DNA from 4 places in the Rhodopseudomonas parapalustris genome. Region 4 is predicted to be linked to each of the others. Evidence: predicted binding sites of a transcription regulator. Region 4 holds the regulator's gene; each other region holds the start of a gene.
What was found. The regulator LexA, encoded in region 4, represses DNA repair genes until DNA is damaged. The targets are predictions, from matches to a motif close to TGTTCNNNNTGTGTTCNG.
Positions count from the first base shown of each region.

Region 1: the regulator LexA is predicted to act here: its motif matches at 2,266-2,283, upstream of M9H71_RS17865 (helicase-related protein).
Region 2: the regulator LexA is predicted to act here: its motif matches at 2,079-2,096, upstream of radA (DNA repair protein RadA).
Region 3: the regulator LexA is predicted to act here: its motif matches at 2,702-2,719, upstream of M9H71_RS02615 (DNA recombination protein RmuC).

Region 1 is NZ_JAMKBZ010000021.1:68,770-74,262, forward strand. Features, by position in the region: gene M9H71_RS17865 (helicase-related protein) at 1-2,190, opposite strand, end outside; gene M9H71_RS17870 (DUF3108 domain-containing protein) at 2,492-3,367, opposite strand; gene rpmB (50S ribosomal protein L28) at 3,670-3,975, shown strand; gene M9H71_RS17880 (PAS domain S-box protein) at 4,293-5,493, shown strand, end outside.
Region 2 is NZ_JAMKBZ010000008.1:144,470-149,962, reverse strand. Features, by position in the region: gene M9H71_RS09875 (CvpA family protein) at 1-370, opposite strand, end outside; gene radA (DNA repair protein RadA) at 584-2,041, opposite strand; gene M9H71_RS09865 (NifB/NifX family molybdenum-iron cluster-binding protein) at 2,190-2,582, shown strand; gene M9H71_RS09860 (hypothetical protein) at 2,643-2,903, shown strand; gene alr (alanine racemase) at 3,052-4,296, opposite strand; gene M9H71_RS09850 (replicative DNA helicase) at 4,365-5,493, opposite strand, start outside.
Region 3 is NZ_JAMKBZ010000002.1:127,316-132,808, reverse strand. Features, by position in the region: gene truA (tRNA pseudouridine(38-40) synthase TruA) at 106-843, opposite strand; gene fmt (methionyl-tRNA formyltransferase) at 1,061-1,993, opposite strand; gene def (peptide deformylase) at 2,074-2,601, opposite strand; gene M9H71_RS02615 (DNA recombination protein RmuC) at 2,751-3,977, shown strand; gene M9H71_RS02610 (AmpG family muropeptide MFS transporter) at 4,206-5,493, shown strand, end outside.
Region 4 is NZ_JAMKBZ010000036.1:1,074-6,566, forward strand. Features, by position in the region: gene M9H71_RS22315 (OmpA/MotB family protein) at 1-51, opposite strand, end outside; gene M9H71_RS22320 (HAD family hydrolase) at 309-935, shown strand; gene M9H71_RS22325 (acyl-CoA thioesterase) at 966-1,445, shown strand; gene M9H71_RS22330 (hypothetical protein) at 1,461-1,811, opposite strand; gene M9H71_RS22335 (molybdopterin molybdotransferase MoeA) at 2,006-3,217, shown strand; gene lexA (transcriptional repressor LexA) at 3,394-4,104, shown strand; gene M9H71_RS22345 (ComEC/Rec2 family competence protein) at 4,138-5,493, opposite strand, start outside.

The sequences.
Region 1 (5,493 bases), on a different contig from region 4:
CGGAAACGACGTGCGACCGCTGCCGGCCAGATGCTGTGCGCTGGAGAGGGCGGCGAGGTCGACATTGTCTTGCTTCTGCGCCCACAGCAGCGAGGCCAGCGCCCGCGCCGCCGGCTTCAGCAGCGACGGGAAGTAGATGTGGTAGGCGCCGAACCGCACGCCGTATTTGCGCAGCGTCGCGCGCGACGGCTGGTCCAGATCCTTCATCTCGGCCGCGATCTTGGCGCGCTCCAGCACGCCGAGCGACTCGATCAGTTGGAACGCGATGCCGCGGGCGATCCCGCTGACATCCTCGGCCTTGCCGAGTTCGAACAGCGGCCCGAGAATCTTCTCGACATGAGTGTTGAGCCACAGGTCGAGACGGGTCTGCACCGCCTCGCGCGGCGCTCCGGCGAGCCGGTCGTCCGCGATGATCCGCAGCCGCGGTCGCAGCACGTCGTCGGAGCCGACCAGCCGCGCGACCGCATCGCCGGTCCAGCGAATGGTCCCGTCGGAGGTCAGGATGAACTGATCGTCGGGTGCGTTCGACAGCTTTTCGGCGCGCGCGTCGATTTCGCCGGCCAGCGCCTTTTGCGCCGTCGCCTGCAACGCCTTCGCATCCGAGCCGGCCTCGGCCGCATCGGGCGCAAAGGTGAAGCCGTCGAGCCGACCGATTACGTGGCCCTCGACGATCACCTCACCAGTCTTGCCAATTTCCGTATTCAACATCGTGTTTTCCCGCAGGCGGCGCATCAATACACTGGTCCGACGATCGACGAAACGTTCCGTGAGCCGTTCGTGTAACGCATCTGACAATTTATTTTCGATTTCGCGCGATAATCCCTGCCAATGCTCGGGGTCGGTGAGCCAATCGGGGCGGTTGGCCACGAAAGTCCAGGTGCGGATTTGCGCAATTCGGGCCGAAAGCGTGTCGATCCCGCCGTCGGTGCGATCCGCCTGATCGATCTGTGCGGCGAACCAGCTATCCGGAATCCGCCCCTTTTGCATCAAGAAACCGTACAGCGTCATCACCAGCTCGGCATGGGCTGCCGGTGCGATCTTACGGTAATCCGGGACCTGACAGACATCCCATAGCCGTTCTACGGCCGCTTTTCCCTGCGCGATTTCACGCACCTCGCCGTCGCGGGCGACGTGGTCGAGCACGCGGAGATCCTCGGCGACCGGCGCGCGGGTCAAAGCTTCGTGCCGTGGCGACTCGGCCAGCGAGACCTGCAGCGCGCCGATCGAGGCGAAATCCAGCTCGGCGTTGCGCCATTGCAGCATCTTCACCGGCTCGAAGCTGTGGTTCTGCAGGGCATTGACCAGCTCGGGCTCGAACGGTGCGCAGCGCCCGGTGGTGCCGAACGTGCCGTCCCGGGTGGCGCGTCCGGCGCGTCCGGCGATCTGTGCGAACTCCGCCGGGGTGAGGCGGCGAAACTGATAGCCGTCGAATTTGCGGTCCGACGCGAAGGCGACGTGGTCGACGTCGAGGTTGAGTCCCATGCCGATCGCGTCCGTGGCGATCAGGTAATCGACATCGCCGGACTGAAACATCGCCACCTGGGCGTTGCGGGTGCGCGGGCTCAGCGAGCCGAGCACGACCGCGGCGCCGCCGTGCTGGCGCTTGATCAGCTCAGCGATCGCGTAGACCTCGTCGGCCGAGAACGCCACGATCGCGGTCCGGCGCGGCTGCCGGGTCAACTTGCGGTCGCCGGCATATTCGAGCTGCGACAGCCGCGGCCGGGTGACAATGCTGGCGCCGGGCAGCAGCCGCTCGATCATCGGCCGCATCGTTGCGGCGCCGAGCAGCAGCGTTTCATCGCGGCCGCGCCGGCGCAGGATGCGGTCGGTGAAGACGTGGCCGCGCTCGAGATCGGCCGCGATCTGGATTTCGTCCACGGCGAGAAACGACACATCGAGATCGCGCGGCATCGCCTCGACGGTCGAAACCCAGTAACGCGGTTTGGAGGGTTTGATCTTCTCCTCGCCGGTCACCAGCGCCACCGCATGGGCGCCGACCTTGTCGACGATCTTGTTGTAGACCTCGCGCGCCAGCAGCCGCAGCGGCAGGCCGATCAGGCCGGAGGGGTGCGCGACCATCCGTTCAATCGCCAGATGGGTCTTGCCGGTATTGGTCGGCCCCAGCACCGCGGTCACACCTGCGCCGGGGACGCGGTCATTGGTAAACGCTTCAGGATACAGATTGGGCATTTCGACTGGATTTCTGCGTGGTCGCGGTCAGATGTGTGTCACATTGCGACGCCGCAGCAATCGCCGATTAAGGGCTGGAACGAGTCCGGAACGAAACGCGGCCGAATCGCTGACTCGCTCGAAGTCGGGCGCGGTTGCCCCAATATCTCGTACCGAAGTCGGGCGCGCGCTCAAGATCAGGTGAAAAGACAGGCCGAAATCCTCTTGGCCGGGATGAGCCCGCGGCGACTCATGCGTTCCGGGATTCCGCCGGGAGTCAACACGATTCAAAGCCGTCGGCAGGAAAGCGGGGCGCCACGCGTTATTGCGTCCGGGAGGCCGATTTCGGCGGAGACGCCTGGGTGATAAATTGCGTCGCTTCCAGCACCGCATTGCCGAGTGGCGTCGGGATCTTCAGCTTGTAGGGCGCCAGCACGCGGGTGCCGGCGATCGGCGCAAGCCAGACTTCCATGTCGCGCTGCTTGGTCAGATATTTGATCGCGGCGCGGTCCGGGATGTAGCCGGAGACCGGATTGAAATACACCGCACAGACAAGAGCCGGTCCGCGATAGCCCTTTTCGGCTTTCACCGTTTCGGTGCGCTTGTATTCCATCCGCAGATCGTAGCGCATCCGGCCATCGAAGATCGGTGACGACACCCGGCACGAATCCGGGCTGAGCAGATCTCCTGTGCCGGGCACGCGCAGAAACGACGCTGTCATAGGATCAATCACGCCGCGGCGGTGCGCATCGGTCACCGGAATGCGGTCATCGTCCGGGGGCGGCTCGGGCTCGATGCTCGAATCCTTGACGTTTCCGTTGGCGAGCGTGATCCGGATGGTCTCGGTCTTTTTGCCGCCGGTGATGCTCGCCATGTAGTTGCCTGGCACCAACTGGCCGTTGATCACCCGGCCCTGGGCTTCGCCGCGGCCATGGCCACTGGAGAAGGCCTGCATGACGCCCGATGTGGCGCCGGTGGCTGACGCCGAATAGAAATCGTCGTCGATCTGGATCACCCAGGCGCCCTTGCCGACCTCGATGCCGGCGAGCGAGGCTTCGTAACGGGCGTCGAGCTTGCCCTGCGCAACCGCAGGCGCCGTCGTCAGAACGGCGGCGCCGGCCAACAGCCCGGCCAGACCGGCATGCCGGATCAGCGCGGAAGTGGTTTGGGTGGCGTCGCGGCGGATGCTGGTGCTCACAAACGATGTCCTGCCTGGCGCCGGGCGCGCTGTCGATGGGTCAACGCGCACCGGGCCGATCAGTTGATGTCGGAACCGATTACGTCCTTTATATGGTGTCAGATGCTTGATGGCGCGGACAATTCCGCGTATCGCCGAGCACCGCTCGGCAGTTCCCGATTCGCCAATTTCGGGTTCCGGCGCAGCCGTCGCTTGACGCTGCGCCCGAGCCCTTTTATAGGTCCGCGGTTCCTGAAAACGGACGAATGATGAAGCCCCGTGCCTGCTGGTGGGCCGGCGGGGGATGACAGAGGATTTTCGCCATGTCTCGGCGCTGCGAACTGACCGCCAAGGGTGCCCAGGTCGGCCACAAGGTCAGCCATTCGAACATCAAGACCAAGCGGCGGTTCCTGCCCAACCTGGTCAACGTCACTTTCCTGTCGGACGCGCTCGGTCGCGCGGTGCGGCTGCGGGTTTCGACCCACGCGCTGAAGAGCGTCGACCATCGCGGTGGTCTCGACGCCTATCTGCTCAAGGCTCGCGAAGCCGAGCTGTCGCCGAAGGCGGTGGAGCTGAAGCGCGCGATCGCCAAGAAGACGGCAGGCGCGCCGGTTGCTGCGGCGAGCTGATCGCCGCTTCGCCAACTGGACTGATCTAGATTTAGGCGGCCGGGTCGTTCGACCCGGCCGTTTTGTCGTGCGCGCTATCCAGGCAAGGGGCGGCCTCAAGGGCGACTGAATGTCAGAGACTGGGGTGTGACGCCCCCGTATCACTACCAGGAATATACATTTGTTCGAATCACGTATTTTCCCGAGGTGACGGAGCGGGCGGCCGATCGCACAACTTCTCTCCTTCAGTGGGATCGCTCAATGGATTGCGTACCGCAGCAGAAGCCGTCGCCGGCGTCACGGTGAGTGCCGGTTTGGTCACCATTGCAGGGGCCTTCATGAAACTGTCGACCCGGCTGACCCTCGCCATGGTAGCGCTGGTCTTGGTGACCACCGCGGTCCTCGGATTTCTGAACTACCAAAACGTCGTCGACCTGGTGATGCCGCGAGCGCTGCTGCGGCTGCAAACGCACGCGGAGCTCAATGCTCTGCTGATCGAGACGTCGCTCAAGAGTACCCATGCGGATGCTGTCGGCGCGCAGTCTTCGGCGGCGTTGCGCGATCTTCTGATCGCCCGGCGCGACAGCATCCAAAGCACCGGCGCCGAACCCGCGAATTGGCGCAAACGAATCGAGGAGCGCTTTCTCGCCGAAATGGCCGCCAAGCCGAGCTGCGCGGTTCTGCGCATCATCGGTCCGGAGGATGGCGGCCGCGAATTGGTACGGGTCGATCGGCGCGGCCCGAACGGCAGCAGTCAGGCGGTGGCGCCCTCTGAACTGAACCGGCGCGGGGATCGCTCCTACTTCAAAGAGGCAATGGCGCTGCCACCGAACCGGGTGGCGATTTCGAAGATCGAGCTCAACAAGACCGCGCCGACGCCGGAGGCGCCTCGCGTGCCGACGATACGGACGATGGTGCCGATCGACGCCGCCGACGGCACCCGGCTCGGGATCTTCGTGATCAATACCGATCTGCGCAGACTGTTCGACAGAGTCCGCGAGAGCACCGATGGCAGCAGTACGATTTATGTCGTCAACGCGGACGGCGATTACCTGTTGCACCCCGAACGGTCGCGCGAGTTCGGTTTCGATCTCGGCCAACCCAGCCGGATCCAGGACGACTTCCCGCGCCTGGCCGATCTGCTGCTCGCCGGAAACGCCGGCGAGATCCAGCCGACGCTGGTCACAGATCGGGCCGGCGCTCGGTTCGGCGTGGGATGGGACTGGACCGAACTGCCGAACGGCCCACGGCTCGCGGTGGTCGAGACGCGGCCGTATGCGTCGCTGACGTCGGTGCAAACGGCGGTCAGGAATTCCACCGTGCTGGGTGGAACGGTGGCGATCCTTGTGGCGATGCTGATGGCGTTTCCGCTGGCGCGCTCGCTGACCCGCCCCTTGGTGCGGATCACCGATTCGATCGTGGCGTTTGCCTCGAGCGGCGTGCCGGTCGAGGTGAAGACCGGCGGCGGCCACGAAATCAACATGCTGGCCGAGGCCTTCACGCGGATGGCGTCGGAATCCCAGCGCAAGGCCGTCGCGC
Region 2 (5,493 bases), on a different contig from region 4:
TGAAGAACAGATACGCCACCACCACGATCAAAAGGCCGCGGGCGAGGCCGAACAGGAAGCCGAGGGTGCGGTCGAGCGCGCCAATGCGCGAATCCAGGATCATGTCCGAGATCCGCACCGTGATGATCGACACGATGATCAGGGTGCCGAGGAAGACGCCGGCGATCACCACCACGGCTGCGACCGTCTCGGACGAGAAATAGGTCCGCGCCATCGGCATCAGTTTCTGGAACGCATAGAGCGTGACCAGAGCAGCGGCGCCCCAGGCCGCGATCGACAGCACTTCGCGCATGAAGCCGCGCACCATCGCGAGCAGGCCCGATACCAACATCACCGCGAGAACAACGAGATCAAGGATGGTAATGGGCATCGGCAGGTCAGGTCCGCTCGGTCAGCACAACGGCGAATCGGCGTGCACGGTATCGGCACAGGTGACGGTGGTATGGCACGCGGCGCAAGGTCAGAAAACTGTTCCGGTCCGCCTCGTCACAGCAATGTTCCGCTGGGTTAAGGCTTGGTGGCCGGAGACGTTCAGCTTGCGCGGGCGTTGTATAGCGGCGCGTCTTGCAAACGTCACGCCGCTTCAGCCCTCCTGGCGCCGGAATCGCGCCGGTGTGGCATTTGAGGCAGCTTTCGTCCGCGGCGAACCGTCGTCGTCACCGCGCCGCGTGCCGCGCGCCGCGATGTCCGCAACCAGACTGGAGAGGCCGCCGACGGACTGCAGCGCCAGACCGGCATCGGCCGGGGAATCGCCCCGGGTCTGTTCGGGCAGCACCGCGCGGGCAAAGCCGAGCTTGGCGGCTTCCTTCAGTCGCGCCGGGGTCTGCGCCACCGGCCGAACCGCGCCCGACAGCGAGATCTCGCCGAAATACACTGCATCGGTCGGCAGCGGCGCATTCGCCAGGGATGATACCAGGGCCGCGGCAGCGGCGAGGTCGGCGGCGGGTTCGTTGATGCGCAGGCCGCCGGCGACGTTGAAGTAGACGTCGTAGCCCGACAGTTTGACCCCGCAATGCGCCTCCAGCACCGCGAGCACCATCGACAGCCGCGCCGAATCCCACCCAACCACTGCGCGGCGCGGCGTGCCGAGCGTCGACGGCGCCACCAGTGCCTGCAATTCGACCAGCACCGGACGGGTGCCTTCGATGCCGGCAAACACGGCAGTGCCGGGCGAGCCGAGGTCGCGCTCGGACAGAAACAGCTCCGACGGGTTACTGACTTCGCGAAGGCCAAGGCCGGTCATCTCGAACACGCCGATCTCGTCGGTCGGGCCGAAGCGGTTCTTCACCGAGCGCAGGATGCGGAACTGCTGCGAGCCTTCGCCTTCGAACGACAGCACCGCGTCGACCATATGCTCGACGACGCGGGGGCCGGCGATCTGGCCGTCCTTGGTGACGTGGCCGACCAGGATGATCGCCGCGCCGGTCTTCTTGGCGAAGCGGATCAGCGCCTGCGCCGAGGCGCGCACCTGCGTCACCGTACCGGGCGCGGACTCGACGGTGTCGGTCCACATCGTCTGAATCGAGTCGATGACGATCAGCTTTGGCGTCGTGCCTTCGGACAGCGTTGCGACGATGTCTTCGACCGACGTTTCAGCCGCGAGTTCTACCGGCGCGGAGGCAAGGCCCAGCCTTTCGGCGCGCAGCCGGACCTGCGCGATCGCTTCTTCGCCGGAGATGTACACGGTGCGATGCCCGGCCTTGGCCATCAGGCTGGTCGCCTGGGTCAGCAGCGTCGACTTGCCGATACCGGGATCGCCGCCGACCAGCAGCACCGAGCCACGCACGAAGCCGCCGCCGGTGACACGGTCGAGCTCGGCCATGCCGGAGGCCAGGCGAGGGGCGTCGTTGCTCTTGCCGGCCAGCGATTCCAGCCTGAACGTCCGGCCGCGGCGCTTGGCGCGGATCGACACCGGGACCGCGTTGTCGCCGGCTTCCTCGACCAGCGTATTCCACTCGCCGCACGCCTCGCATTTGCCCTGCCAGCGATTGAACGCCGCGCCGCAGTTCTGACAGATGAAGGAAGAGGAGGCTTTGGCCATCGCGTGCTCGGCTGGACCGGGACAGATGCGTTATTGATGTTCATAGTTTGTTCTATTCGTCAACGGTCCAGCAGACAGGCGCCGAGGTTTGGTCGAGAATGCTGTGAGCTCGGGCGTCCGCCTTGAGTACGATTGGGACCGACCGCACATGAAGATCGCCATTCCGACCCAGGACTGGGCCACGATCAGCGGCCACGCCGGGCAGGCGTCGCGCTGGATGGTGTACGATCTTTCGGAGCATCGCGACGGCCGGCCGCTGCCGCCGCCGTCGCGTGTCGAACTGACCAAGGAACAGCTGCCGCATTATTTCAAGGACGACGGCCCGCATCCGCTCGACGGCGTCGAGCTGATCGTTGCCGGCAGCGCCGGCGACGGCTACGTCCGCCACATGAAGAAGCGCGGCGCCGACGTAGTACTCACCGGCGAGACCGACCCGGCGACCGCGATCGATCTTATCATCAAGGGCGAGACGCTGCCCGACCAGCGCTTCGACATCACCACCACGCTGTGCCGGCTGCGGGATATGTTCTCCCGGCACTGACGGCGGTTCGGCTCGCGTGGGCCATAGGCGGCTCGCCCGAAAGCACTTTAGAATAGTCCGATGATGCGTAACGATCGGGACAAGCGGGACTACGAGCGGCGGAAATGGCGTCAGGTCGCCGGCCATTTCGGGATGGGCGCGGCATTCGGGGCGCTGTTTGCGGCGATCGTGCTGTACAACAATTACTTCGGGCTGTCGGGCGTGATCGACACCAGTGAGGCGCCGACCTTGGTGCGGATCATCTTCGTGGTTGGTGTCGCCGGATCGTTCGCCTTCATGGCGGCGATCACCGGATTTCTGTTTTTGGTGCACGAAGACTGAGCCGCACCTGACGCGCGGCCTCAGGGATGATCGCAAGCTATCTCCACGTCATTGCGAGGAGCGCAGCGACGAAGCAATCCACGAACTCAGTGTTCGGCGCCTGGATTGCTTCGCTTCGCTCGCAATGACGTTGGCGGGTGGCGCTTTCTCAGCTCGCCGGAACTGCCGGTTCGGCTGATGCGACCGGCTCAGCCATCGTCTTGGCGTCGCCACCTTTGTAGATCCGGGAATAGCGCCGGCCGAGGCTGGTCAGCACCTCGTAGCCGATCGTGCCGAAGTGATGGCCGAGTTCGTCGACGGTGATGCCTTCGCCGATCAGTGTCGCCATCTGGCCGCGGCGTACCGCGTTGGCGGGGAGGTCGGTGACGTCCACCGCGATCAGATCCATCGAGATACGGCCGGCGATCGGGCAGCGCTCGCCGGCGATGATCACGTCGGCGCCGCGGGTGCCGTCGCTGGAGCCGGCGGCGCGGAAGTAACCGTCGGCGTAGCCGGCCGACAGCACCGCGATCCTGGTCGGTCGCCGTGCGCTCCAGGTCGCTCCGTAGCCGACGGTGTCGCCGCGTTCGACGGTGCGAACCTGAACGATGCGCACCTTCAGGTCGACCACCGGCTGCATCGGATTGTCCGCTTCCGGGGTCGGATTGATGCCGTACAGCGCTGCGCCGGGCCGCACCAGATCGAATGCGAATTGCGGCCCTCGGAAGATGCCCGACGAGGCCGACAGCGACGCCGGCACGCCGGCGAACTCGCCGGCGATCTCGCGAAACGCGGACACCTGATTGGCGTTCAGCGGATGATTGACCAGGTCGGCGCAGGCGAGGTGGCTGATCACCAGCGTGATGCCGTGGTTGCCGGCGACGATGCGGGGCACGATGCTCTGCGCCTCCGCGATCGTCAGGCCGAGGCGGCTCATGCCGGTGTCGATGTGGAGCGCAGCACCGCCGCGCCAGCCGCTAGTGCGGCAGAATGAGTCCCACTCGGCAAGCTCGTACAGATCTCCGATCACCGGGCGGCAGTTCAGCCTGGCGAACTCATCGCCGGAGTTCGGAAAGAACCCGTCGAGCACGTAGAGCGTCGCATCGGGAGCGACGTCGCGCACGGCGCGCGCTTCGCCGAGCGTGGCGATGAAGAAGGTCTTGCAGCCCGCGGTGATCAGCGCTTTTGCGACCGGACCGGCGCCGCAGCCATAAGCGTTGCCCTTGACCACGCCGGCGCATTCGGACGGCACCGCCGTCTTCTCGAGCTTGCGCCAATTGGCGACGAGTGCGTCGAGATCGACGGTGAGAATGCCGGAGGTCGCCGGGTTGGTTGCAGCGAGCTCGGCGCTAGCAGTCGGCTCCGGCGCCGGCAGGCCGGCGGCGGTAGCGTTCGGATCGGGAAGGATGTTCATGGCGCACCTTAATGCCTTGCCTGCGGCCCGTTCAACGGCAGCCGGCGCGGCCCAGATCCGCTCCGGCGTCAAATCCGCTCGGGCAGATGACTGTCGTCGGTGAGGTCGCTGAAGCGGGTGAACTGGCCTTCGAACTGCAGATCGACGGTGCCGGTCGGACCGTGACGCTGCTTGGCGATGATGACTTCGGCCTTGCCGTGGACCAGCTCCATGTCGGTCGCCCACTTCTCGTGTTCGGGCGTGCCGGGCCGCGGCTCCTTGTTCTGGAGATAGTATTCTTCACGGAACACGAACATCACGACGTCGGCGTCCTGCTCGATCGACCCGGATTCACGCAAGTCCGCGAGCTGCGGCCGCTTGTCGTCGCGGGATTCGACCTGACGCGAGAGCTGCGACAGCGCGATGATCGGGATGTTCAATTCCTTCGCCAGCGCCTTGAGGCTGGTGGTGATCTCGGTGACTTCCTGGACGCGGTTGTCGCCCTTTTTGCTGGAGCCCTGGAGAAGCTGGATGTAGTCGACCACCAGCATGTCGAGGCCCTTCTGCCGCTTCAGCCGGCGGGCGCGGGCGGTGAGCTGCGCGATCGACAGGCCGCCGGTTTCGTCGACGAACAGCGGCAGCGACTGCAGCTCGATCGAGACGTCGCGGATCTTGTCGAAGTCGGCATCCGAGATGCCGCCGCGGCGGATCTTGCTCGACGCGATCTCGGCCTGCTCGGCGAGAATACGGGTGGCGAGCTGTTCGGCCGACATTTCGCACGAAAAGAACCCGACGATGCCGCCGTTGATGGTCTTGGTCGAACCATCCGGCTGCACCTCGCCGCGGTAGGCCTTGGCGACGTTGTAGGCGATGTTGGTGGCGAGCGCGGTCTTGCCCATGCCGGGACGGCCGGCGAGCACGATCAAGTCGGAATGCTGCAGCCCGCCCATCCGGGTGTCGAGGTCGCGCAGCCCGGTGGCGATGCCCGACAGTTTTCCGTCGCGCTGGAACGCCTTGGCGGCCATGTCGACGGCCGTGGTCAGCGCTTGAGAGAATTTCTGGAAGCCGCCTTCGTAGCGGCCGGATTCGGCCAGCTCGTAGAGCCTTCGCTCGGCGTCTTCGATCTGGTTCTTCGGCGCGAAGTCGACCGGGGCGTCGTAGGCGACGTTGACCATGTCGGTGCCGATGCCGATCAGGTCGCGGCGCAGCGACAGCTCG
Region 3 (5,493 bases), on a different contig from region 4:
ATCCCGAGATTCAGGGCACTGCTGCGTTCGCTACAACATCGGGATTCCGGGTTCGCGCTACGCGCGCCCCGGAATGACGAACGAGATGTTTGTGCCCCTTCGTACTCAGTAATCCACCTGCATCAGATACAGCCCCTCCGGCGGCGCGACCGGGCCGCAGGCGGAACGTTTGCGTGCGGCGAGTGCAGCGGCGAGATCGTCGGCGGTCCAGCGGCCTTCGCCGACCCACACCAGCGAACCGACCATCGAGCGGACCTGGCTGTGCAGATAGGAGCGGGCATTGGTAATGATATCGACCGCATCGCCGTTGCGGATGACATCGAGCACGTCGAGCGTCTTCTCCGGCGAGGCGGCCTGGCACTCGGTGTCGCGAAACGTCGTGAAATCGTGCTTACCGATCAACACCTGCGCGGCCCGGTGCATCGCGTCGGTGTCGAGCGGCTTCGGCACCCGCCACACCTTGCCGAGGTCGAGCGCCAGATTGGAGCGGCGGTTGGCGATGCGGTAGCGATAATGCCGCCTCACCGCCGAGAACCGCGCTTCGAACGTCTCGGGCACAATCTCGGCCGCCAGCACCGCGACCGGGTTGGGCCGCAGATGCGCGTTCAGCGCATCCCGCAGCTTGTCGGCGCGGAACGGTTTGGCGATCTCGACATGCGCGACCTGTCCCTGCGCGTGGACGCCGGCGTCGGTGCGGCCGGCGCCGTGCACCCGCACCGCCTCGCCGCAGGTCGCCAATGCCGCCGCCTCCAGCGCGCCCTGCACCGACGGAAGCTTCGGCTGCAACTGCCAGCCACAAAACGGCGCGCCGTCATATTCGATGGTGAGTTTGTAGCGGGGCATGCTTCTCTTGTTTCGGCGAACGCGCTTGTGGCCCTGAGCAGAGCGCAAGCCCCACGCCGCCACGTCATCGCCCGGCTCGACCGGGCGACCCAGTATTGCAGAGCGATGGTTATCAATCACGGGCGCTCTGGGATACTGGGCCACCCGCTTTCGCGGGTGGTGACGGCCGAGAATGGGGTGGCGCCCCTGCGACAACGCTGAGCGCAGGGTTCGTGCTTCAACCCACCCGCACGCCCTTCGCGATCGGCGTGCCGCGCAGGAAGTCCTCGGCGGTCATCGGCTGCTTGCCGGCGCGCTGCAATTGCACCACCCGGATCGCGCCGCCCTCGCAAGCGATGGTGAGATCATCGCCGATCAGTTCGCCCGGCGTCCCGCGCCCCTCGGCGAGCGCGCAGCGCAGCACCTTGATCCGCACCGGCGCGCCATCGATCGGCAGTTCGCACCAGGCCCCCGGAAACGGCGAGAGACCGTGAATGTGGCGTAGCACCGCCCGCGCCGGCTGGGCAAAATCGATCTTCGCCTCGGCCTTGTCGATCTTGGCCGCGTAGGTGACGCCGTCTTCGGGCTGCTTGGTGAGCTGCAGCTGGTCGCGCTCCAGCGCCGCCATCGCCCGCACCATCAGATCGGCGCCGAGCCGCGCCAGCGCATCGTGCAGCTCGGTGACGGTCATCGCGTCGGTGATGGCGATCCGCTCGGCCATCGCGACGTCACCGGTGTCGAGGCCGATATCCATCTTCATCACCATCACGCCGGACTCCGCGTCGCCCGCCATGATGGCGCGATTGAGCGGCGCGGCCCCTCGCCAGCGCGGCAGCAGCGAGCCGTGGAGATTGTAACAGCCGAGCGGCGGAGCATCGAGAATCGGCTGCGGCAGAATCATGCCGTAGGCCACCACGACGGCGGCGTCGGCCTCGTGGGCGCGAAACTCCGCCTGCGCATCCTCGGTCTTGAGCGTCTTCGGCGTCAGCACCGGGATGCCGAGCCGGTGCGCGGCCAGCGCCACCGGCGTCTCCTGCAGCTTCATGCCGCGGCCGGCCGGCTTCGGCTCGCGGGTGTAGACCGCGACGATGTCGTGGCCATAGGCCGACAGCGCCAGCAGGGTCGGCACCGCGAACTCGGGCGTGCCCATGAAAACCAAGCGAAGAGGCATGACGTGAGGGTCCCGTGCAGGTCTGGGCCGACGGTGGGCCGCGCGGCCGCAACGCGTCGGCCGGTCACCTTGCCGAGCGCTCAGACGTATTTGATACCGCGCTTGGCGGCCTTCTCGAACTTGCGGATCACCATCGCGCGTTTCAGCTTCGACAGGTGGTCGACGAACAGCACGCCGTTGAGATGGTCGATCTCGTGCTGGATGCAGGTCGCGAACAGGCCGTCGGCGTCCTCTTCCTTCACGTTGCCGTCGAGATCGGTGAAGCGGATCCGCACCGTCTTCGGGCGCTCGACCTCGGCATAGTATTCCGGGATCGACAGGCAGCCTTCCTCGTAGACGTTCATCTCAGCGGACGCGCCGACGATCTCAGGATTGATGAAGGCACGCGGATCGCTCTTGCCGTCACCCTCCTTGCGAACAATGTCCATCGTGATCAGCCGCACCGGCTCGGCGATCTGAATCGCCGCCAGTCCGATCCCGGGCGCCTCGTACATGCTCTCGAACATGTCGTCGGCGAGCTTGCGGATCTCGCTCGTCACCTCGGCGACGGGCTTGGAGATTTCACGCAGCCGCTTATCGGGCAGGATGATGATTTCGCGTAAGGCCATGGCGGCGATTTAAGCGGCGACGGCGGTCCGGTCAATCCGGGACCGAACGGAGCCTCTGCCACTTTCGGCGCGGCCGGGCTTAAAGGTCTGTTCAGCGCCCCGTTCTATCTTCGTTCCCCATGAGCGTGCAATCTGCGACACCGGCGGCGATGGATCAGATCCTGTTCAGGTTCGGTGACCTCCCGATCAGCGTCGGCATGGCCGGCGCGGCTTTTGCAGCCGTGGCGCTGGCGCTGCTCGCGATCATCGCCGTGCTGGTCGCACGCGGCAGCGCCGTGCGGCGGGGTGCAGAGATCGACCAACGGCTGGCGTTGTTGATGCGGGCGCAGCACGAGGCCAACGGCCGGGTCGATGCGATGGGCCGGGCGCTCGCCGGCCGCCAGGCCGAGATGGCGCGGGCGATGAGCGAACGGCTCGACAGCGTCACCCACCGGTTCGGCCAGTCGCTGACGCAGTCGACCCGCTACACCATGCAGAGCCTGCAGGCGCTGCACGAGCGTCTCGGCATCATCGACCGCGCCCACGACAACCTCACCGAACTGACCGATCAGGTGACGACGCTGCGCGACGTGCTCGCCAACAAGCAGGCGCGCGGCGCGTTCGGCCAGGCGCGCATGGAAACGATCGTGCAGGACGGGCTGCCGAAGGGCTCGTTCGCGTTCCAATACACCCTGTCGACCGGCAAGCGGCCGGATTGCGTGGTGCTGATGCCGGATCAGCCGCCGTTGTGCATCGACGCCAAATTCCCGCTGGAGGCAGTCACCGCACTGCGCGAGGCGCGGACCGACGAGGAGAGAAAGTCGGCCTCGCAGCGGCTGCGCACCGACGTGATGCGCCATGTCGACGACATCGCGTCGAAATACCTGATCCCGGGCGAGACCCAGGATACCGCGCTGATGTTCGTGCCGTCGGAGTCGGTCTATGCGGAGATCCACGACGGCTTCGACGACGTGATCCAGAAGGCTTACCGTGCCCGCGTCGTGCTGGTGTCGCCGTCGCTCTTGATGCTGGCGATCCAGGTGATGCAGCAGATCCTGAAAGACGCGCGGATGCGCGACGCCGCCGACCAGATTCGCACTGAAGTGCTCAGCCTGTCCGACGATCTGGCGCGGCTGCGCGAGCGCGTCACCAAGCTGCAGACCCATTTCGGCCAGGTCAACGACGACGTCCGCCAGATCCTGATCTCGGCCGACAAGATCGAACGCCGCGCTGCGCGAATCGAGGAGCTGGATTTTACGGCGCCCGAAGCGGCCGCACCGATGGCGTCGGCCGAAGCACACACCTCGGCATCGAGCCACGAGGCGCCGCTCGCCCCGGACCGCGCCGACCTATTCGCCTCGCGCGCCTTCAAGATCGACGAGGTCACATCGGCCTGAGGCCACGCCACGCCCCCACCGTCATCGCCCGCATACGCGGGCGATGACGTCTGGTTCGTGGTCACGGCTTCGAGCGACATGATGGCCATGATCTAAAAGCGCGGGCTCTCCGGCGGCATGCCCGCCCGCCGTCGAATCTGTTACCCCTTCGCCATGACCTCGTCCGACACCCCACCGAACGCCTCACTCGCGCCGATCGACAGGCCCAAGCCGGGCTGGCGCGAGGCGATGGCGGTATACTTGCAGCCGCGGGTGCTGGTGGTGCTGTTTCTCGGCTTCGCGTCGGGGCTGCCGTTGGCGCTGTCCGGCTCGACGCTGCTCGTATGGATGCGGGAATCTGGCGTCGATCTCGGCACCATCGGGTTGTTCGCGCTGGTCGGCACCCCCTACACGCTGAAGTTCATCTGGGCGCCGCTGGTCGATGCGCTGCACCTGCCGCTGTTCACCCGCACCTTCGGGCGCCGGCGCGGCTGGCTGGTGTTCGTGCAATTGTTGCTGATCGCCGCGATCCTGCTGCTGGCGCTGACCGATCCGGCGAAGTCGCCGCTGTTCGTGGCGATCGGCGCGTTGCTGGTCGCCGCCGCCTCGGCGACTCAGGACATCGTCATCGACGCCTTCCGCGTCGAGAGCCTGCCGGAAGACGAACAGGCCGCCGGCATGGCGTCCTACGTGGCTGCCTACCGGATCGGCATGCTGATCTCGACCGCGGGCCTGCTGTTCCTGGTCAGCGCCTATGAGGGCACCGGGCTGACGCGCAGCACGGCGTGGATGTGGGGCTATGTGACGATGGCCGCGATGGTGCTGATCGGCACCGTCACCGCCCTGTTCGCCACCGAGCCGGAGCAGTCGCGCCGCGCCGAAGCGGCGACCAGCGGCGAAAGCGGATTCAAACGGGTGGTCCACGCGGCGCTCGGCGCCTTCACCGAATTTCTCACCCGCAAGGATGCGCTCACCGCCCTCGCCTTCGTGGTGCTGTTCAAGTTCACCGACGCGTTCTCCGGCACCATGACGGCGCCGTTCGTGATCGATCTCGGCTATTCGCGCAACGACTACGCGGCGATCGTCAAAGGCGTCGGCCTGATCGCGACGCTGGTCGGCGGATTCGCCGGCGGCTACCTGGCGCGACGCTACTCGCTGGTCGCCAGCCTGTGGATCGGCGCTGTGCTGCAGGCGGTTTCGAATTTGGCGTTCGCCTGGCTGTCGACCGTCGGGATCAACCAATGGGCGCTGGCGCTGGCGATCTCGGTCGAGAACTTCACCGGCGCGATCGGCACCGTGATCTTCGTCGCCTATCTGTCGGCGCTGTGCCAGAATCCGCTGCACACCGCGACCCAATACGCGCTGCTCACCGCACTCGCCGCCGTCGGCCGAACTTATTTGTCGGCGAGCGCCGGCTACGTAGCGCAAGCCACCGGCTGGCCGGCATTCTTCATGATCAGTGTGGTGGTCGCGGCGCCCAGTCTGGTGCTGCTGGCCTTCTTGCAGCGTCGCGGCCATTTCGCCGCACTCGGCCCGG
Region 4 (5,493 bases):
GACCTTCTTCTTGTTGTTGCCCGAGGACAGGCGCCCACCACTGCCCTTCATCAGGATCGCCCCGACGCGGTCATGAGGTACAACAACACGGAACGTTCGAAACGCATGCGCGGATGCCGCTGATCAAATTCGGCGCCGCGATACCGCACATGATGGAGAATGGTTGCAGAAAAATGCGCTTCGCAGCGTCGATGATCTTAGCGGCTGCGGATTACCAAACGGTTTCGTCAGTCTATAACATTCTTTAACCAAAATGCGCATGTCTCACCAAACTGCACATCAACGCTTCTCACCGACAAGGCTTCAACATGACCGCCGCCCTCACCCCCGGCGCCGCCGATGCGCTGCTGTTCGATCTCGGGCGCGTGGTGATCGACTACGATCTCCGTCGCACGTTGAAGGCCTGGGCCGTCGAGCTCGGCAGCGATCCACACGCGCTGATGGCGACGCTCGCGCAGGATGACACCTTCCATCGCTACGAGACCGGCCACGTCACTGACGCCGAGTTCTTCGCCGCGGTAAGGACCGCGCTCGGACTGACGCTGAGCGACGCGCAGCTGCGCGAAGGCTGGAATGCGATCTTCATCGGCGAGATGCCCGGCATCGCGCCGTTGCTCGACCGCGCCGCCAAGCAGCTGCCGCTATACGCGCTGTCCAACACCAACGATGCGCACATCGCTCATTTCTCTCAGCACTACGCCACGCTGCTGGTGCACTTCCGCGAAATGTTTCTGTCGTCGCGGATCGGAATGCGCAAGCCGAACGGCGAGACCTACGATTACGTCGTCAAGGCGATTGGCATCGCGCCGCAGCGCATTGTGTTCTTCGACGATTTGGCGGAAAACGTCGAAGCAGCGCGCGAGCGCGGACTGCACGCAGTGCAAGTGCATTCCAGTGACGACGTCGCCCGCACGCTCGATCAGCTTGGGCTGTAAGCGCGCGAAACCAACGACCGACGAGACGTGATGATGACCACCGCTGCCGCCGATCTCGCCTGGGATCATCCCGCGCCGTTCACGCTGCCGATGACGCCGGCGGCGACCGATATCGACGGTCTCAATCACACCAACAACTCGGTCTATGTGCGCTGGTGCGACAGCGTCGGCTGGGCGCATTCCGAAGCGCTCGGCCTGTCGCTCGCCGACTGGCAGCGGATCGACCGAGCGATGGCGATCCGCCGCGGCGAATACGACTACCTGCTGCCGAGTCACTTGGGCGACGAGCTGCTGCTCGGAACCTGGATCTATGGCAGCGACGGCAAGCTGGTGATGGAACGGCGCTTCCAGCTCATCCGGCTGCGCGACGGCGCCACCATCATGCGCGGACGCTGGCAACTCGTCTGCATCGAGCTCAGCAGCGGCCGGCCCCGTCGCCTGCCGCCGGAGTTCTCGAGCGTCTATCTGCCGGTGATGATCAAGGCGGACGACGCATCGCCGTCCGCCTGACGTCGGTGCGCCGCGTTACTGCGGCGGGTTGCGGCAATCCATCGAATACACCAGCTCGCCCTTGGCGGTGCGGCCGATCGGCTGGCACGGCACATAGGCGCGGCCGGCTTGCCCACTCGGCGCAGCAGCGGGCCGCGCGGCTTCGCTCGGAGCCGCAGCCGGCGTGGTCGCCGGTGTCGAAGCTGCGGGGGGCGCCGCGGGTGCAGCGGCTCCAGGCGCGGACGCGCTCGGCGGGCCGTAATCGTCGGCGTTGAACGACGGCGCCCAGCCTTTGCTCCAGTCGTGGCGCATCCAATACACCGAGCCGAACGCGATGATGCCGACCACGACCATGATCCGCAGGAACCATTTCGGAAAGTCTTCCATCTGCCCGCTCCGTCCGCTCGATGCCGGGAACGTGGTACAGGCGGACGCGACGGTTCGACAATAATGATTTCGAACGACGCGGCGGCAGGTCGCGGGGCGCCGCGATGGCGCTGCGGCCTTGCGTGGTCGCGGCGCGCCACCTAAAGCCGGATCGGGACGGTTCGATTCTCATTCGCCTGCAAGGGAGGAGCCCGATGGCTTTGATGCCGGTCGACGAAGCGCTCGCCGCGGTGCTGGCCGGCGCGCGCGGGCTCGACATCGAGATGGTCGCGCTCGAGGATGCCCACCGCCGCGTGCTGGCGCGCGACCTCGCCGCGCTCCGCACCCAGCCGCCGCAGCCGATGTCGGCGATGGACGGCTACGCCGTGCGCGCCGCCGATGTCGCGGCGCCGCCGGCGACGCTGCGGGTGATCGGCGAGATCGCCGCCGGCCGCCCTGCCACGGTCGGCATCGGCGCGGGCGAAGCGCTGCGGATCTTCACCGGTGGCGTCGTCCCCGAGGGCGCCGATGCGGTGGTGATCCAGGAAGACACGTTGCGCAACGGCGACCACGTCACGGTCAACGAAGCCGTCCGACTCGGCCGCCACATCCGCCCCGCAGGGGTCGACTTTCGCGAAGGCCAGGTGCTGCTGCATCAGGGCCACCGGCTCAACGACCGCGACCTTGCTCTTGCCGCCGGCATGAACCACGCCGCGCTGCCGGTGCACCGTCGGCCGCGGCTGGCGCTGCTGGCCACCGGCGACGAGCTGGTGATGCCGGGAACGGCGCCCGCCCCCGGCCAGATCGTCTATTCCAACGGCTACGCGCTGCGCGCCTTGGCGCAGGCCGAGGGCGCAGAGGTGATCAACCTCGGGATCGCCGCCGATACGCTCGAAGCGACCCGGGCGGCGATCCGGCAGGCCCGCGATCTCGGAGTCGATTTGCTGGTCACCACCGGCGGCGCCTCGGCCGGCGACCACGATCTGGTCAAGGACGCGCTGGAGGCCGAAGGCACCCGGATCGCGTTCTGGAAAATCGCGATGCGCCCGGGCAAGCCGATGATGCACGGCCATCTCGGCGCGATGCGGGTGATCGGCCTGCCGGGCAACCCGGTGTCGTCCTACGTCTGTGCGGTGCTGTTCATGGTGCCGCTGATCCGCGCGCTCAGTGGCATGAGCCAGCCGACGCACATCCGCGAGTCGGCTCTGCTCGGTGCCGACCTCGCCGCCAACGACACCCGCGAGGACTATCTACGGGCCCATCTGGCACGCGACGACGCCGGCCGGCAGGTCGCCACTCCGGTCGACAGCCAGGACTCCTCGCTGCTGGCACGGCTCGCGGCGGCCGAGGCGCTGATCGTCCGTCCGGCATTCGCGCTGCCCGCGCAGGCCGGCTCCCCCTGCGTCATCCTTAAGCTCCCGCTATAACGACCCGTGAAATTCCTGGCGTTCGATTAACAGGTTGCGGAACACACCCCGAACATATAGTGTCCGTTCATGATTTGTTTTCGAGATTCGGCGATAATGAGGCTGTTACGCAGACTCGTCGTCCGAACCGAGACGCACCTCGAACCGGCCGGTCGTCGCCGAATGGGAAATCGCCGATGCTGACGCGCAAGCAGTTTGAGCTGTTGAAATTCATCAACGAGCGGCTGAAGGAAGCCGGGGTTCCGCCGTCGTTCGACGAGATGAAGGATGCGCTCGATCTGCGCTCGAAGTCGGGCATTCACCGCCTGATTACGGCACTGGAGGAGCGCGGCTTCATCCGGCGATTGCCGAACCGCGCCCGGGCCATCGAAGTCATCAAACTCCCCGATACCAGCGGCATGCCCAGCGGCGGTCGCCGCGGCTTCACCCCGAGCGTGATTGAAGGCAATCTCGGCAAGGTTCGGCCGCCGAGCCCGGAGCCGGCCGAAGACGATCATAATCGCGGCAGCGTCGCGGTTCCGGTGATGGGCCGGATCGCCGCCGGTACGCCGATCGAAGCGCTGCAGAGCCGCAGTCACACCATCAGCGTGCCGGCCGACATGCTCGGCAGCGGCGAACATTACGCGCTCGAAGTACGCGGTGACTCGATGGTCGAGGCCGGTATCCTCGACGGCGACATGGCGTTGATCCAGAGGAACGACGTCGCCAGCACCGGTGACATCGTCGTGGCGCTGATCGACGAAGAGGAAGCCACGCTGAAGCGGTTCCGCCGCCGCGGCGCCTCGATCGCGCTGGAGCCAGCCAACGCCGCGTATGAAGTGCGGATCCTGCCGCCCAATCGCGTCCGCATTCAGGGCAAGCTGATCGGGCTGTACCGCAAATACTGAGCCAGGCGGTTCGGTCTCCAACGAGCATCACTCTCAATCGTCGCCCGTCCGATCCTGCGGCGCCGGAGTGGCATCCTCGGATGCTGCCGGTGCGGGCCGTCTGATCGAGGCCGGCCTGCCCTGCGCGTCCGCTGCCGCTTCGGCCCATGGCCGGCTGTGCCCCCTGGGCCGGGCTGCCTCGATTACAAACACGGCCGGCGCGTCGCCACTTCGTCGCAGCGCCAGCGTTCCACCCGTTCGCAGATCATCGTCGCCGAGCACCTGCGCCGCACAGTCCGGCGGCGGCTGCGCCGCGGTGACGACCAGCGCCGCGCGAGCGCAATCGTCGGCCAATCCATCGGGCCGCAGCGACAGCGCCACCAGCCGCCCGTCCGCGAGCGGCGTGACGCAGCCATCTGCATCGCAGGACACACCGACGCGAAGCGAGGCATCATCCGGCGTGCGGGAATCGGCGTCTGCGGCAAGCCATTGCTTGAGCCGGAACGCATCGGCGCCGCTCTGCATCAGCCGGAGCCGACCGTCGGCGCCGCGCACCGCGACCTGCCTGCCGTCGCCGGCGACCAGTACCTCCGGCTGCAGCGTCAGCGCCGCCCAGACGATCGCGCCGATCAGGCCGAGCGCCCCGCTCCAACGCAGCGGCGTGCGCAGCAAACCAACCGTGACCAGCGCGAGCGTGGCCAGTAGCAGCGGTCCGGGGCCGAATGCGGTGACGCGGCCGACCGCGCCGGGCAGCGCCGCCACCCATTGCGCCACCAGGGTCATCCAGTCGATGCCGAATTCCATGATCCGCCAGAACGGCGCGTCGAGTCCAAACGGGATCGCGACGAGACCGAGCAGCCCCGCCGGCATCACGATCGCTGAGACCACCGGCATCGCCGCCAGATTGCTGAGCACGCCGTAGGGCGTGATGCGGTGGAAGTGATAGGCGGCGTAGGGCATGGTCGCGAGGCCTGCGACCAGCGAAGCGAGTGTCAGCAGCGCGATCTCCCGCCCGCCCCACAGCGCCACCCGCGACGCCACCGAGCTGTCGTCTGCTGCGAACAGCGCCGGCATCCCGATCTGCACCAATGCGACCAGACCGAGCGTGGCGGCAAACGACATCTGAAAACTGGGATGCACCAGCGCTTCGGGCGCAATCGCCAGCACGATCAGCGCCGCCAGCGCCAGGGTCCGGAAGGTGATGGCGCGGCGATCGACCATCACCGCGATCAACACGACCGCGGTCATCAGAAAGCTGCGCTGGGTCGCGACTTCGGCGCCGGATAGCAACAGATAGAACGCAGCGGCCGCGAGCGCTGCGGCAGCCGCGACCTTCTTGATCGGAAACGTCACCGTGAGCGCCGGGATCAGCGCCAGTAGCGCGCGCAGCGCAAAGAACACCACGCCCGC